Phenylobacterium zucineum HLK1: one gene and its partner. The protein of the gene in region 1 binds, or shares a complex with, the protein of each later gene. Links are inferred from orthologs where the notes say so. Each region holds a gene or a part of one and is shown in the gene's direction. Other genes may lie near its edges.

What was found.
Region 2: the proteins of PHZ_RS10150 (region 1) and eno are in contact, whole or in part, in a solved structure (PDB 2FYM), measured with the Escherichia coli proteins. The link is inferred for Phenylobacterium zucineum HLK1 from one-to-one orthologs.

What each region holds. Positions count from the first base shown.
Region 1 is NC_011144.1:2,063,869-2,070,520, forward strand. The notes cover bases 1-3,201. They hold PHZ_RS10150 (Rne/Rng family ribonuclease), read left to right. Parts: upstream 1-310; coding sequence 311-3,001; downstream 3,002-3,201. Other genes in these bases: PHZ_RS10155 (M48 family metalloprotease), read left to right, coding at 3,088-3,201. Outside these bases: more of PHZ_RS10155, read left to right, coding at 3,202-4,452; PHZ_RS10160 (DsbA family protein), read left to right, coding at 4,485-5,228; PHZ_RS10165 (FAD-dependent oxidoreductase), read left to right, coding at 5,286-6,652. UniProt on the Escherichia coli protein: Endoribonuclease that plays a central role in RNA processing and decay. Required for the maturation of 5S and 16S rRNAs and the majority of tRNAs. Also involved in the degradation of most mRNAs.
Region 2 is NC_011144.1:1,953,656-1,961,498, reverse strand. Bases 2,899-5,721 are described here. They hold eno (phosphopyruvate hydratase), read left to right. Parts: upstream 2,899-3,581; coding sequence 3,582-4,862; downstream 4,863-5,721. Other genes in these bases: PHZ_RS09620 (serine hydrolase domain-containing protein), read right to left, coding at 4,859-5,721; PHZ_RS09630 (enoyl-CoA hydratase), read right to left, coding at 2,899-3,456. Also shown: preprotein translocase subunit SecG, read left to right, coding at 1-155; PHZ_RS09645 (CTP synthase), read left to right, coding at 219-1,859; PHZ_RS09640 (DUF4440 domain-containing protein), read right to left, coding at 1,856-2,287; rpmF (50S ribosomal protein L32), read left to right, coding at 2,434-2,616; more of PHZ_RS09630, read right to left, coding at 2,683-2,898; more of PHZ_RS09620, read right to left, coding at 5,722-6,094; PHZ_RS09615 (FtsB family cell division protein), read left to right, coding at 6,239-6,535; pdhA (pyruvate dehydrogenase (acetyl-transferring) E1 component subunit alpha), read left to right, coding at 6,587-7,633; PHZ_RS09605 (pyruvate dehydrogenase complex E1 component subunit beta), read left to right, coding at 7,630-7,843. UniProt on the Escherichia coli protein: Catalyzes the reversible conversion of 2-phosphoglycerate (2-PG) into phosphoenolpyruvate (PEP). It is essential for the degradation of carbohydrates via glycolysis.

The sequences.
Region 1 (6,652 bases):
CCTTTTCGGGTGCGGTGATGCAAAGTCCGGCCGCGCGACGACGGTGCGCCCGTTCCGGGCCCGTTGGCGCGCGCCACGCAAACCTGCGTCGGGTCCGCCCGAGATCCTCGGCGACGACGCACCCTCCGATACGCGCCCACGGCGCGCCTAGGAACACACCCGATGGGCTGCGCAGCTCAAGCCAATCCCGGTCTTCCGGCCCCCCGCGACGCCGTTCCCGGCGCCCCGCGGGCCGGCGCGCGCGCCCGTCCCATGCACCGGCAGCGCCCGGGCCTTCGGGCCCCCGCCGCGCGCCGCGGAGACTTACTGAATGTCCAAGACCATGTTGATCGACGCAGCCCACGCGGAAGAGACGCGCGTGGTGGTCGTCGACGGGAACCGCGTTGAAGAGTTCGATTTCGAAAGCCAGAACCGGAAGCAGCTTCGAGGCAACATCTATCTCGCCAAGGTGACGCGCGTTGAGCCGTCGCTGCAGGCGGCCTTCGTCGAATACGGCGGCAACCGCCACGGCTTCCTGGCCTTCAACGAAATCCACCCCGACTACTACCAGATCCCGGTCGCCGACCGCGAAGCGCTGCTCCGCGAGGAGGCCGAGGAGGACGACGACGACCGTCACGAGCCCCGCGCCCGGGCGCCCGAGGACGAGGACGAGGTCGACCTGTCCGGCTCCGCTGACGACGAGGACGACGTCGTCGAGGAAGAGCTGGCGCGCCGCCGCCGCCGGCTGATGCGCCGCTACAAGATCCAGGAAGTGATCCGCCGCCGGCAGATCATGCTGGTCCAGGTCGTCAAGGAAGAGCGCGGCAACAAGGGCGCGGCGCTGACCACCTACCTGTCGCTGGCCGGCCGCTATGGCGTACTGATGCCGAACACCGCCCGCGGCGGCGGCATCAGCCGCAAGATCACCACGGCGACCGACCGCAAGCGCCTGAAGAGCATCGTCCAGAGCCTGGACGTGCCCGCCGGCATGGGCCTCATCGTCCGCACGGCGGGCGCCAAGCGCACCAAGGCCGAGATCAAGCGCGACTACGACTACCTGCTGCGCCTGTGGGAGAACATCCGCGAGACGACGCTGCACTCGATCGCGCCCGCCCTCATCTACGAGGAAGAGGACCTCGTGAAGCGGGCGATCCGCGACCTCTACGACAAGGACGTGGACAACGTCTGGGTCGAGGGCGAGGCCGGCTTCAAGGAAGCCCGCGACTTCATGCGCATGCTGATGCCGTCGCAGGCCAAGAAGGTGCAGCTCTACCGCGAGCCGACGCCGCTCTACGTCAAGCACAAGGTCGAGGACCACCTCAGCCAGATCTATTCGCCCGTCGTGCCGCTGCGCTCCGGCGGCTACCTGGTGATCAACCAGACCGAAGCGCTGGTCGCCATCGACGTGAACTCCGGCCGCGCGACGCGCGAACGGAACATCGAGGCCACCGCGCTCAAGACCAACATGGAGGCGGCCGAAGAAGCCGCCCGGCAGCTGCGCCTGCGCGACCTGGCCGGCCTGATCGTCATCGACTTCATCGACATGGATGAGGCGAAGAACAACCGGGCCGTCGAGAAGAAGCTGAAGGACTGCCTGAAGGACGACCGCGCGCGGGTCCAGATGGGCAAGATCAGCCCCTTCGGCCTGATGGAGATCTCCCGCCAGCGCCGCCGCACCGGCGTGCTGGAGGGCACCACCCACGTGTGCGAACACTGCGGCGGCACCGGCCGGGTCCGCTCGGTGGAATCCAGCGCGCTGGCCGCGCTGCGAGCCCTGGAGATCGAGGCGCTGAAGGGCGGCGGCGAAGCCACCCTGACCGTGCCGCGCGCCGTGGGCCTCTACATCCTGAACGAGAAGCGCGGTCATCTCGCCCGCCTGCACCACGCGTTCGGCCTGTTCGTCACCGTCCTGATCGACGACGACATGGCGCACGCCGAGCACGGCATCGAGCGAACCGCCAGCGAGACCCGCGCCGAGCACGCCGCGGCGCTCGCGCCGACGGCCGCCGGCGCCGTCCCCCCGGCCGAGGAGGCCTACCTCGAGGAGGTCTTCGAGGACGAGGACGAGGCCGAGGAGGAAGAGGAGTCCTTCGAGGAGGACGAGGATGAAGGCGGCGCCGAAGCCGAGGCTCCCCGCAGCCGCGAGGCCCGGGGCGATCGGGAAGACGGCGAAGGCCGCCGCGGGCGTCGCCGCCGTCGCCGCGGCCGCCGGGGCGACGAGCCCGCGGGCGAGCGGCCCGAGGGCGCACGTTCGGAGGGCGGCCGTCCCGAGGGCGGGCGACGCGAGGAGGTCCAGGCCGAGGACGAGGACGGCGCCCACGGCCGTCGCCGTCGCCGCGGCCGCCGCGGCGGTCGGCGCATGCGCGACGACTTCCGCCCGCACGAGCCCTTCTCCTGGGTGCGCCCCTGGGTGCCTTACGGCGAAGATCCCTTCGTCTGGTACGATCCGGCCGAGGACCTGAAGCCGGTCGCCGCGCCGCCGGCTGCGGCCAACGATGCTGCGGCCGAGCCGCAGCCCGCGGCCGCCGAGGCCGCCGCGCCCGCGCCGGCCGTCCGGGCCCCGCAGCCCGAGGGCGACATGGAGGTCTGGGTCGAGCTCCCCGCCGAGGAGGAGAAGCCCAAGCGCGCCCGCCGCTCGCGCAGCCGCGGCCGCGGCAAGGCCGAGGCGCAAGCCGAGGAGGCCGTGGCCGCTGAGGTCGCCGCCCCCGAGGCCGTCGTCGCGCCGGAACCGGAGGCTCCCGCCGAGCCGGAGCCCGCTGCGGCGGAGCCGGAAGCGGCCGAGCCTGAGAAGCCCGCGCCCAAGCGCCGGACGCGCAGCCGCAAGGCCGCCGCGCCCGTCGAAGCCGAGGCGACGGCCGCCGAACCCGCAGCGGAGCCGGCCCGGCCTGAACCGGCGCCCGCGGCTCCGGCCGAGCCCGTGGCGGCTTCGGTTCCCGAGCCCGAGGCGCCGCAAGCGCCCGACCCGGCCGAGATCTCCGGGCCGCCGCCGGCGCCGCGCAAAGGCTGGTGGCGCCGCGGCTGAGGCATTACATTCCGGTCGGGCTTCGAGGGCGGTCTGGAGAAGAGTTGAGCATGGTCTCCCCTGCCCGATCGGTTTCCCGCCTCGCGATGAGCTTCGTCCTGGCGGCCACCGTGGCCTTCGGGGCGAAGCCCGCCGCGGCGCAGGAGAGCCTTTCGCTCATCCGGGACACCGAGATCGAGGAGATCCTCGCCAAGGACTCCGAACCGATCCTGCGCGCCGCGGGCATCGACCCCCGGAATGTCGAGATCATCATCGTGGGGTCGAAGGAGCTCAACGCCTTCGCCGCCCCGCGGGTGATGGGCTTCAACACCGGGCTCATCCTGGAGGCCGACACGCCCAACGAACTGCAGGGCGTGATCGCGCACGAGGTCAGCCACCTCGCCGCCGGCCACAGCGCGCGGCGCGACGAGATGAACCGGGCCGGCATGCGGCCCTTCCTGCTGACCATGGGGCTGGGCGTGCTGGCCGCGCTCGCCGGTTCGCCCGAGGCGGGCGCCGGCCTCGTGGGCAGCGCCGGTTATTTCGGCACCTTGGGCGCCCTGGGCTACAGCCGCGAGCAGGAGAGCCGCGCCGACCAGGCCGGCGCCACCCTCCTCGACAAGGCCGGCCTGTCGGGCAAGGGCCTGGCCGACTTCTTCGACAACTTCCGCTATCAGGAGGTCTTCGACGAGGCCCGGCGCTTCGCCTACTTCCGCAGCCACCCGATCTCTTCGGACCGGATCGAGGCCCTGCGCCGCCGGGTCGAGTCCCAGCCCAACTACGACAAGCCCGACACCCCTGAGTCGCTGGCCGCGCACGCGATCATGAAGGCCAAGCTGGACGGCTTTCTGAACCCGCAGGTGGCGATCACAAAGTACAGCGAGACCGACGCCTCGTATCCGGCCCGCTACGCCCGTGCGATCGCCTACTACCAGCTTCGGGAGCCCGATCGGGCGATCCGGCTGATCGACGCCATGCTGCAGGAGCAGCCCGACAATCCCTACCTCTGGGAGCTGAAGGGCCAGATCCTGTTCGAGTTCGCCCGCACCGAGGAGGCCGAGGAGCCCCAGCGGCGCTCGGTGGCGCTGAAGCCCGACGCGCCGCTGCTGCGGGTCAACCTGGGCCAGACCCTCATCGCCCTTCCCGACAAGGCCAAGGTCGAGGAAGGGGTCGCCGAGCTGCGCAAGGCCCTCACCCAGGAAGAGGACAACGCCGTCGCCTGGCGCCTGCTGGCCGAGGCCTACGACAAGCTGGGGCAGGACGGCATGGCTCGCCTCGCCACCGCCGAGTTCAACTTCTGGGTCGGCGACCAGCGCCAGGCCCGGGTGTTCGCCATGCGGGCGCGCGAGAAGCTGGAGCGAGGCACCCCCGAATGGCGTCGCGCCACGGACATCGTGCTCGTTTCCGAACCCTCCCGCGACGAACTGCGGGAACTGGCCCGCGAGGGCTCCACCACGCGCCGCTCGCGTTGAGCCGCCGCCGAAAGCCCTCTATCTCCACGCCCATGACCCTGACCGCCCTCAAGTCCGCGGCCGTGCTCGCCGCCGCCCTGTCCCTCGCCGGCTGCCAGCAGCAGAGCGACGAAGCCTTCGGCCAGCGCGTGCGCGCCTACCTGCTGGAGCACCCGGAAGTCCTGCAGGAGGTCTCGGTCGCCCTGCAGCAGAAGCAGCAGGCCGAGCTGGCCAAGGCCTCTTCGGACGCCATCGAGAAGCACCGCGCCCAGCTCGAGCGCGACCCGCGCGACTTCGTGGCCAATCCCGACGGCAAGATCACGGTGGTCGAGTTCTTCGACTACAACTGCGCCTACTGCAAGATCGCCGCCCCGGAGGTCGTGAAGCTGATCCAGGAGAACCCGGACGTCCGGTTCGTCTTCAAGGAATTCGCCTTCCAGACTCCCGATTCCATCGAGGCGGCGCACATCGCCCTGACGCCGCAGGCCAAGGCCAAGGGGCTCGAGCTGCACCGCCTGCTGATGGCTCAGAAGCCGCTCAACCAGGCCGCCATCGACCGGTCCCTGCGCGAGGCCGGCGTCGATCCCGCCGCGGCGCGGGCGGCGGCCAAGGACCCCGCGATCGAGCGCCAGCTGCTGGACGTGCGCGCCCTCGCCCAGGCGCTGCACATCGACGGCACGCCGGCCTTCGTGGTCGGCGACAAGGTCATCCCCGGCGCCGATATCGAGGCTCTGAGGGCGGCCATCGCCGCCGCCAAGGCCACGGACCTCAAGCGTCCGTCTGGAAATCCCTCCTAGCCCCTCCCCTTACGTCCCGGCGCCCGCGTAGGATCGTCGTTCTCTGGGGAGGGGACGATGGCGGAACGGGTCGTCGTGATCGGCGCCGGCATGGCCGGCCTTTGGACCGCGCTGGCGCTCGCGCCCACCGGCCGCGAGGTGATCCTGCTCGAGCGGGACCCGCCGCCGCCGGACGACGATCCGGACGTGGCCTTCGAGACCTGGGCCCGTCGCGGGGTCGGCCAGCTCCGCCACAGCCACGCCTTCCTCGCCCGCCTACGGCTGCTCATCCGGGACCGTCATCCCGAGCTGCTGGCCGATCTCCACGCCGCCGGCTGCCGCGACCTGGGCCTCGACGGCTCGCTCACCGCCAGGCATCGCGAGCGCTACGTACCGAAGCCCGTGGACGAGGATCTCGTCATCCTGACCAGCCGGCGCACGACCCTGGAGCTGGTCATGCGGCGCTACGTGGCGCGCCTGCCAGGGGTCACGATCCGGTCCGGCGCCTTCGTGCGCGAACTCGTCATCGAGCCCGGCCCGGTCCCGCGCGTGACGGGCGTTCGCCTCGACGACAGCGTGCTTTCCGCCGACGTGGTCGTGGACGCCGCCGGCCGCACCTCGCCGGCGACCGAGCAGCTCGTCGCCGCAGGCGCGCCGGTCCGCGAGAATTCCGAAGGCGCCGGGGTCATCTACTTCACCCGCTTCTACCGGCTGCGGCCGGGCGCCGAGGAGCCGCCCCGGGGTCAGGCCCCGTCCAACGGCGACCTCGGCTACCTGAAGTTCGGGGTCTTTCCCGGGGACAGCGGCTGGTTCTCGATCACCCTGTGCACGCCCGAGATCGAGGAGGAGCTGCGCAAGGCGATCGTGGATCCCGCGGTGTTCGACGCCGTGTGCCGCGCCCTGCCCGGCCCTGCCCGCTGGATCGAGCCCGAGCGGGCCGAGGGCGCGAGCCGCGTGTTCGGCATGGGTCAGCTGGAGAGCCGCTGGCGGGACTTCGCGCCGGGCGGGCGCGCGGGCGTGCACGGCTTCTTCGCGCTGGGCGACAGCCTGGTGCGCAGCAATCCTCTCTACGGCCGCGGCTGCTCCTTCGCCGCGGTCTCGGCCGAACTGCTGCGGGAGGCCCTCGATGCGGGCTCCGACCCCGAGGCCCGGCTGGTCCGCTATGTCGCGGGCGTCGAGCGCGAGCTTCGCCCCTACTACGAGGTCATGCGCGACGCCGACCGCACCGCCTTGCGCCGGGCCCGCCAAGCCCTGCTGGGAGCCCGGCCCAGCCTCCGCGGCCGGATGGTGAAGAGCTTCCTGGACGACGGCGTGGCGATCGCCCTGCGGGAGGACGTCGACCTACTGCGCGCGTTCCTGCGGGGCTTCCACATGCTGGAGCATCCCCAGGCGTGGCTGAAGCGGCCGGCCAATCTCGCGAAGGTCCTGGCGACCTGGGCCCGGCC
Region 2 (7,843 bases), 110 kb from region 1 along the record:
CGCCCCAGCCGACCCCGGCCGCGCCGGCGCAGGGTGGCCCCGCGCCGCTCCAGGCCCCCGCGCCCGTGGTCGGCAATCCGTTCGGCGCCCAGCCGGCCCCGACCGCTCCGCAACCGGCTCCCCAAACGGCCCCCGCGCCCGCCGCGCCGCAGTAATCCGTGGATAGTTTGCACCACGGGGCGGGCCGCCCCGGCGAATCACGGCTACTCTGAGCGCCCATGGCCCGGTACATCTTCATCACCGGCGGCGTGGTCTCCTCTCTTGGTAAAGGTCTCGCGTCCGCCGCGCTTGGCGCCCTGTTGCAGGCGCGCGGCTACAAGGTCCGTCTGAGGAAACTCGACCCCTATCTCAACGTCGATCCGGGGACGATGAGCCCCTACCAGCACGGCGAGGTCTTCGTGACCGACGACGGGGCCGAGACCGACCTCGACCTCGGCCACTACGAGCGCTTCACGGGCGTCTCGGCCACCCGCGCCGACAACATCACGACGGGCCAGATCTACAAGACGATCATCGAGAAGGAGCGCCGCGGCGACTACCTCGGCGCGACGGTCCAGGTCATTCCGCACGTCACCGGCGAGATCAAGGACTTCGTCCTCTCCGATCCCGGCCCGGATGTGGACTTCGTGCTGATCGAGGTCGGCGGCACGGTGGGCGACATCGAGGGCCTGCCGTTCTTCGAGGCGATCCGCCAGCTGGGCCAGGAGCTGCCCCGCGGGCACGCCTGCTACATCCACCTGACGCTGCTGCCGTTCATCAAGACGGCCGGCGAGATGAAGACCAAGCCGACCCAGCACTCGGTGAAGGAGCTGCGCTCGATCGGCATCCAGCCCGACATCCTGCTGTGCCGGACCGAGTTCCCGATCCCCGAGGGCGAGCGGCGCAAGATCGCCCAGTTCTGCAACGTGCGCCCCAGCGCCGTCATCCAGGCGATGGACAGCGCCAACATCTACGCCGTGCCGTTGGACTATCACCACGAGGGACTCGACACCGAGGTGCTCGACGTCTTCGGCCTGCTGGACCAGGCGCCGAAGCCTGACCTGACCCGCTGGGAAGAGATCTCCCACCGCCTGAGCCACCCCGACGGCGAGGTGAACATCGCCATCGTCGGCAAGTATACGGGCCTGACCGACGCCTACAAATCGCTGGTCGAGGCGCTGGTCCACGGCGGCGTGGCCAACAACGTCCGGGTCAAGTTCGACTGGATCGAGGGCGAGGCCTTCGAGAAGGACGAGGACCTGATCGCCGTGCGTCTGGCCAACGTCCACGGCGTGCTGGTCCCGGGGGCCTTCGGCGAGCGCGGCTCGGAGGGGATGATCCGGGCCGTCCAGTTCGCCCGCGAGCACCAGATCCCGTACTTCGGCATCTGCTTCGGCATGCAGATGGCGATGATCGAGGCGGCCCGGAACCTGGCCGGCATCCGGCAAGCTTCGTCCACCGAGTTCGGCCCGACCTCCGAGCCCATCGTCGGCCTGATGACCGAGTGGACCCGGGGGAACGAGAAGCAGGTCCGCGCCGAGGGGGGCGAGCTGGGCGGCACCATGCGCTGCGGCGCCTATGACGCCGTGCTGGCCCCCGGATCGCGGGTGGCCGAGATCTACGGCTCGACCGCCATCCAGGAGCGCCATCGCCACCGCTACGAGGTGAACATCGGCTACCGCGAGCGGATCGAGGCCACGGGCCTGAAGTTCACCGGCCTGTCGCCCGACGGCCAGCTGCCCGAGATCTGCGAGCGGGCGGACCATCCCTGGTTCGTCGGCGTGCAGTACCACCCGGAGCTGAAGAGCCGGCCGTTCGACCCGCACCCGCTGTTCGCCAGCTTCATCGGCGCGGCCAAGGAGCGGAGCCGGCTGGTCTAGGCCAGGCCCCTTTCGCGCAGCAGGGCCTCCTCGTCGCCCGACACCCAGCCGAAGATCCTGGGTCCCTCGTCGGTCAAGCGTACGAAGTAGGTCACCTCGAAGTCGATATCGGTCTGCGAGCCGTCCTTGCGGCGGTAGCGGGCGCGCCAGCTGACCTTGGCTGTCGCGTGCCGGTCGTCGATAGGCGTGACCGCGACGTCGCGGAGCGTCATGGCCTGGGCGCCTGTGGCCCGGTAGTGATCGTAGCCGGCCCTCATCGCCTCGACGAGCGAGGCGTCGTTCCGCCCCGTCGCGACCCCTTGGGGCCCGGCGGCGATGAACTCGGGCGTGAAGAGGGCGCCCGCGTCCTCGGGCGCCGCCTCGCCGTGCAGGCCGCGGTTGAAGTTGTCCTCGTGGCGGCGGAAGAGGGCGTGGATCTCGGCTTCCATGGTTTCACTCCAACGAGCGTGGGCCGGCAGGGGCTGCATTGGGAGGAACCCGAGGCGGGCGCTTGATCCGAAGCGGCGTTTCATGCATACACCGCCGCTCACGTCGGCGGCCTCACTCGGCCGCCGCAGTCATTTCGAGATTTCCGATGGCCGTTCCCAAGAGAAAAACCTCGCCCTCGCGGCGGAACATGCGTCGCTCGCACCACGCGCTGGGCCCGAACGCCTATCACGAAGACAAGGAAACGGGCGAGCTGAAGCGCCCGCACCACGTCGACCTGAAGACCGGCATGTACAAAGGCCGCCAGGTCCTGACGCCGAAGGAAGACTAAGCCTCATCCGAGGCAGCGATTCCGCGCGGCCCCGTCTGGCGACAGGCGGGGCCGTTCGCATGCGCGCTACTGGCTCCGCCCGCGGGCCTGCACCTTCTCGCGGCGGGCGGCGACCATCTCGGGCGTGACCTCGACGTTGTGCGCGAGCGAGCGCTCGTGCTCCAGCTTGAGCCCCTCGGCCAGGGTCGTCTCGTAGCCGTCGTCGATCATCGCCTTGTATCCGACCAGCATGTCGGCCTCGATGTCGGCCATCTGCCGGGCCAGGGTCAGCGCGGCCTCCATCAGCTCGCCGGGTTCGACGACGCGGTTCGCAAGGCCCCATTCGTAGGCGGTTCTGGCGTCGAGGAAGTTGCCGGTCAGCGACAGTTCCTTGGCCCGATAGGGGCCGATCACGCGCGACAGCTTCTGCGACAGCCCCCAGCCGGGGGTGATCCCGACCCGCGCGTGGGTGTCGGCGAAACGGGCGTTGGTCGAGCAGATCAGCACGTCACAGGCCAGCGCCACCTCGAAGCCGCCGGTGATCGCCACGCCGTTGATCGCGCCGATGATCGGCTTGCGGGTGGCCAGCAGCGCGCGGGCGGGGTTCTCGGCCGGGTCCGTCGTGTTGGCCGCGCCCATGCCCAACGGATCGGACGACAGCTCCTTCAGGTCGAGCCCGGCCGTGAACGCCCGCTCGCCCGCGCCGGTCAGGACGATCACCTTCACCTCGGGGTCGGCGTCCAGCTCGACCATGGCCTGCCGCAGCGCCTGGCGCAGGGCCTTCGACAGGGCGTTCATCGCCTCGGGCCGGTTGAGGGTGACGACGGCGACCCCGTCGAACGGCTTTTCCACCAGCAGCATGATCTTCCTCCCTTGGCGTCCCGGCATGACCGGCCGACGCCGCGGCAAGTCAACCGGGGAAGTCAAGTTGCCCCTGTCGCGGAAGGTGGCTAAGGCTCGCGCGCCGCAACACCCGAGGGAGCTCCATGACCGAGATCGTCGACATCACCGCCCGTGAGATCCTGGACAGCCGGGGCAACCCGACCGTCGAGGTCGACGTGATCCTCGAGGACGGCGCCATGGGCCGTGCGGCGGTGCCCTCGGGCGCCTCGACCGGGGCCCACGAGGCCGTGGAGAAGCGCGACGGCGACAAGGCCCGCTACCTCGGCAAGGGCGTGCGGCAGGCCGTCGATGCGGTGAACGGCGAGATCTATGACGCGCTGTCAGGCTCGGACGCCGAGGACCAGCGCCGCATCGACCGGATGCTGATCGAGCTGGACGGCACGCCGAACAAGAGCCGCCTGGGCGCCAACGCCATCCTGGGCGTCAGCCTGGCCACGGCCAAGGCGGCGGCCAGCAGTTCGGCCCTGCCGCTCTACAAGTACGTGGGCGGCGTCTCGGCCCGCATCCTGCCGGTGCCGATGATGAACATCATCAACGGCGGCGCCCACGCCGACAATCCGATCGACATCCAGGAGTTCATGATCCTGCCGACCGGCGCCGAGACCTTCTCGGAAGCCCTGCGCATGGGCGCCGAGATCTTCCACGCGCTGAAGAAGCAGCTGAAGGACGCGGGCCACAACACCAACGTCGGGGACGAGGGCGGCTTCGCTCCCAACATCGGCTCGGCCGAGGAGGCGCTGGCCTTCATCGTCAAGGCGGGCGAGGGCGCGGGCTACCGCTGCGGCGAGGACTTCCACCTGGGCCTCGACGTGGCCTCCACCGAGTTCTTCAAGAACGGCAAGTACGTGATGGAGGGCGAGGGCAAGACGGTCGATCCCGCCGGCATGGTCGAGTACCTGGCGGGCCTCGTCTCCAAGTTCCCGATCGTCACCATCGAGGACGGCTGTGCCGAGGACGACTTCGACGGCTGGAAGATCCTGACCGAGCGCCTGGGCGGCAAGGTCCAGCTCGTGGGCGACGACCTGTTCGTCACCAACCCGGAGCGCCTGGCCGTGGGAATCGAGAAGGGTCTGGCCAACTCGATCCTCGTGAAGGTCAACCAGATCGGCACGCTGTCCGAGACCCTGGACGCCGTCGATATGGCCCACCGCAACAGCTACACGGCGGTGATGAGCCACCGCTCGGGCGAGACCGAGGATTCCACGATCGCGGACCTCTCAGTCGCCACCAACTGCGGTCAGATCAAGACCGGATCGCTGGCCCGCTCGGACCGTACGGCCAAGTACAACCAGCTGCTCCGCATCGAGGAGGAGCTGGGCGACCAGGCGATCTACGCCGGCCGCCGGGCGCTGCGGGCGCTCTAGCGGCGCTCGTCGCCGGGCGGACCCTGATAGTCCGGGCCGTAGACCGCGGCCCGGATGTCTCGGTGCAGGGTCCCGTCGAACGGGGCCGTCTGGACGAAGAACACCGCCGCCAGGCGGTTGGCGGGATCGACCCAGAACAGCGTCGACTGCGCGCCGTCCCAGAAGAACTCCCCCACCGCGCCGCGATTCTCCTGCGGACTTTTCGGCCGCGCGGTGCGGACGGCGAAATCGAAGCCGAAGCCCACCTGGCCCTTGCTGGGCAGGAAGTGGCGGCGGGCGATGCGCGGGTCGAGGTGATCGGTCGCCATCAGCCGGACCGTCGAGGACCGCAGGATTCGCACCCCCTCCAGCTCACCGTCATTCAGCAGCATGCGGGCGAAGCGCATGTAGTCGTCGATGGGCCCGGCGAGGCCGGCGCCGCCCATGGTCAGCCGCTTGGGCGCGAAGTTGAGCGCGCGCGTCCGCGCGTCGTCCTGCCGCTCGAGGGTCTCGTTCCGGCGGACGTAGGTGGCGGCGAGCCGGCCGAGGCGTTCGGGCGGGTGGGTCCAGGCGGTCTCGCGCATGCCCAGCGGGTCCAGCACATGGGTGCGCACGTAGGTTTCGAACGGCACGCCCGACAGCCGTTCGACCAGCAGCGCCTGGACGTCGACGGCGGCGCTGTAGCGCCACTCCGCCCCCGGTTCGAACAGGAGCGGCAGGCCCGCGATGCGGCGGCCGGCCTCCGCCAGGTCGTTCTGCAGATTCAGCGGGTCGGCGGTCCGGAACCGCGGGTCGTCGCCGTAGCCGAAGCCGGCGGTGTGGCGCAGGATGTCCCGCACAAGGACCGGTCTGGCGGGAGGGGTGAGCGACCCGTTAGGCTGCAGCACCTGCAGCGCGGCGAACTCGGGCAGGTGCTGCGCCAGCGGATCGTCGAGGCCGAAGCGGCCCTGTTCCCAGAGCTGCATCAGGGCGACGCCGGTCACCGGCTTGGTCATGGAGTAGATCTGCACGAGCGTGTCGCGCGCCATCGACCGGTCCGCCTCGCGGTCGGCGAATCCGGCGGCGCCGAAGTAACGCTCGGCGCCGTCCTGCCAGACGAGGGCCGACACGCCCGCGGCCCGGCCGCTCGCCACCATCTGCGCCAGAGCCTCGTCGATGCGGGCGGTGTCGAGGCGGACCGGCTCGGCCGCGACGAAGGATCCAGGCAGCAGCATCAGCGCCGCGCCGAGCAGCGCGATCAGGGTCCTGAGCATGATGGCCTCCCCACTTCCCGGCGAGCGTTCCGCAGCTTCGCCGTGCGGTCAATCGGATTGGGACCGGTACCAGTCCCGCGTGGTTAGCCGCCCATTAAGCAAGATGGGCGAGAAGAGCCGGTTCCTCCGAGGGAATCGCGTCCTGTGCTCGCCCGCCTCCGCCCGTACCTGTCGACCGCGGCCCTCGCCCTGCTGATCTTCTATTTCGCGTTCCATGCCTTCACGGGCGAGGGCGGTCTGCTGCGCTCGAACCAGCGCGGGGAGACGCTGCTGGCGAAGCAGCGCGAGCTCTCGCAGGTGCGCGCCAAGCGGGAGGACCTGGAGGCCCGCGCCCAGCTTCTGCGCGACCAGAGCCTTTCGGCCGACCTGTTGGAGGAAAGGGCGCGCTCTCTGCTAGGCTTTGCTGACCCAAGGGACTATGTGATCCGCATGAAGCCCTAGCACCCCGTCGCGGGTTCTATCGGCTACCTGCAAAGGATCACGGAGAGACGCATGGCGCGCGGGCAGACCGGTGAGGCCGGTCGGCGAAAAGCCAATGGGGCGGACGGGCGATCGGCCGCCGACAAGGACGAGCTTCTCAAGTTCTACAGGGACATGCTGCTGATCCGCCGCTTCGAGGAGCGTGCAGGCCAGCTTTACGGCATGGGCCTGATCGGCGGCTTCTGCCACCTCTACATCGGCCAGGAGGCGATCGCGGTCGGCGTCCAGGCGATCAAGCAGCCGGGCGACCAGGTGATCACCGGCTACCGCGACCACGGCCACATGCTGGCCTGCGGCATGGACCCGCGCGAGGTCATGGCCGAGCTGACCGGCCGGGCCGGCGGCTCGTCCAAGGGCAAGGGCGGCTCGATGCACATGTTCTCGACCGAGGCCGACTTCTACGGCGGCCATGGCATCGTGGGGGCGCAGGTCAGCCTCGGCACCGGCCTGGCGCTGGCCAACAAGTACCGCGACAACGGCAAGGTCAGCTTCACCTACTTCGGGGACGGCGCGGCCAACCAGGGGCAGGTCTACGAGAGCTTCAACATGGCCGAGCTCTGGAGCCTGCCGGTCGTCTACGTGATCGAGAACAACCAGTACGCCATGGGCACGGCGGTGGAGCGGTCGTCGTCCGAGACCGAGCTGTTCCGGCGCGGCGCGTCGTTCAAGATCCCTGGCGAGCAGGTCGACGGCATGGACGTGCTGGCGGTGAAGGCCGCCGCGGCCAAGGCGGCCGAGCACGCCCGCTCGGGGAACGGCCCCTACATCCTCGAGATGAAGACCTACCGCTACCGCGGCCACTCCATGAGCGACCCGGCCAAGTACCGGACCCGCGAGGAGGTGGACGAGGTCCGCAAGACCCGCGATCCGATCGACCACGTCGAGGAGCTGCTGGAGAAGCACGGCTGGGCCGACGAGGCGTCGCTGAAGGCGATCGACGCCGAGGTGAAGAAGATCGTCGCCGACGCGGCGGAGTTCGCCCGCACCAGCCCCGAACCCGACCCGTCCGAACTCTACACCGACGTCTACACCGACGCTTCCCAGGGGGCGGCCCAATGACCGACATCCTGATGCCGGCCCTGTCGCCCACCATGGAGGAGGGCACCCTCGCCAAGTGGCACGTGAAGCCGGGCGACAAGGTGCGCTCCGGCGACGTGATCGCCGAGATCGAAACCGACAAGGCGACCATGGAGGTCGAGGCCGTGGACGACGGCGTCGTGGCCGAGATCCTGGTGCCGGAAGGCTCGCAGGAGGTGAAGGTCAACACTC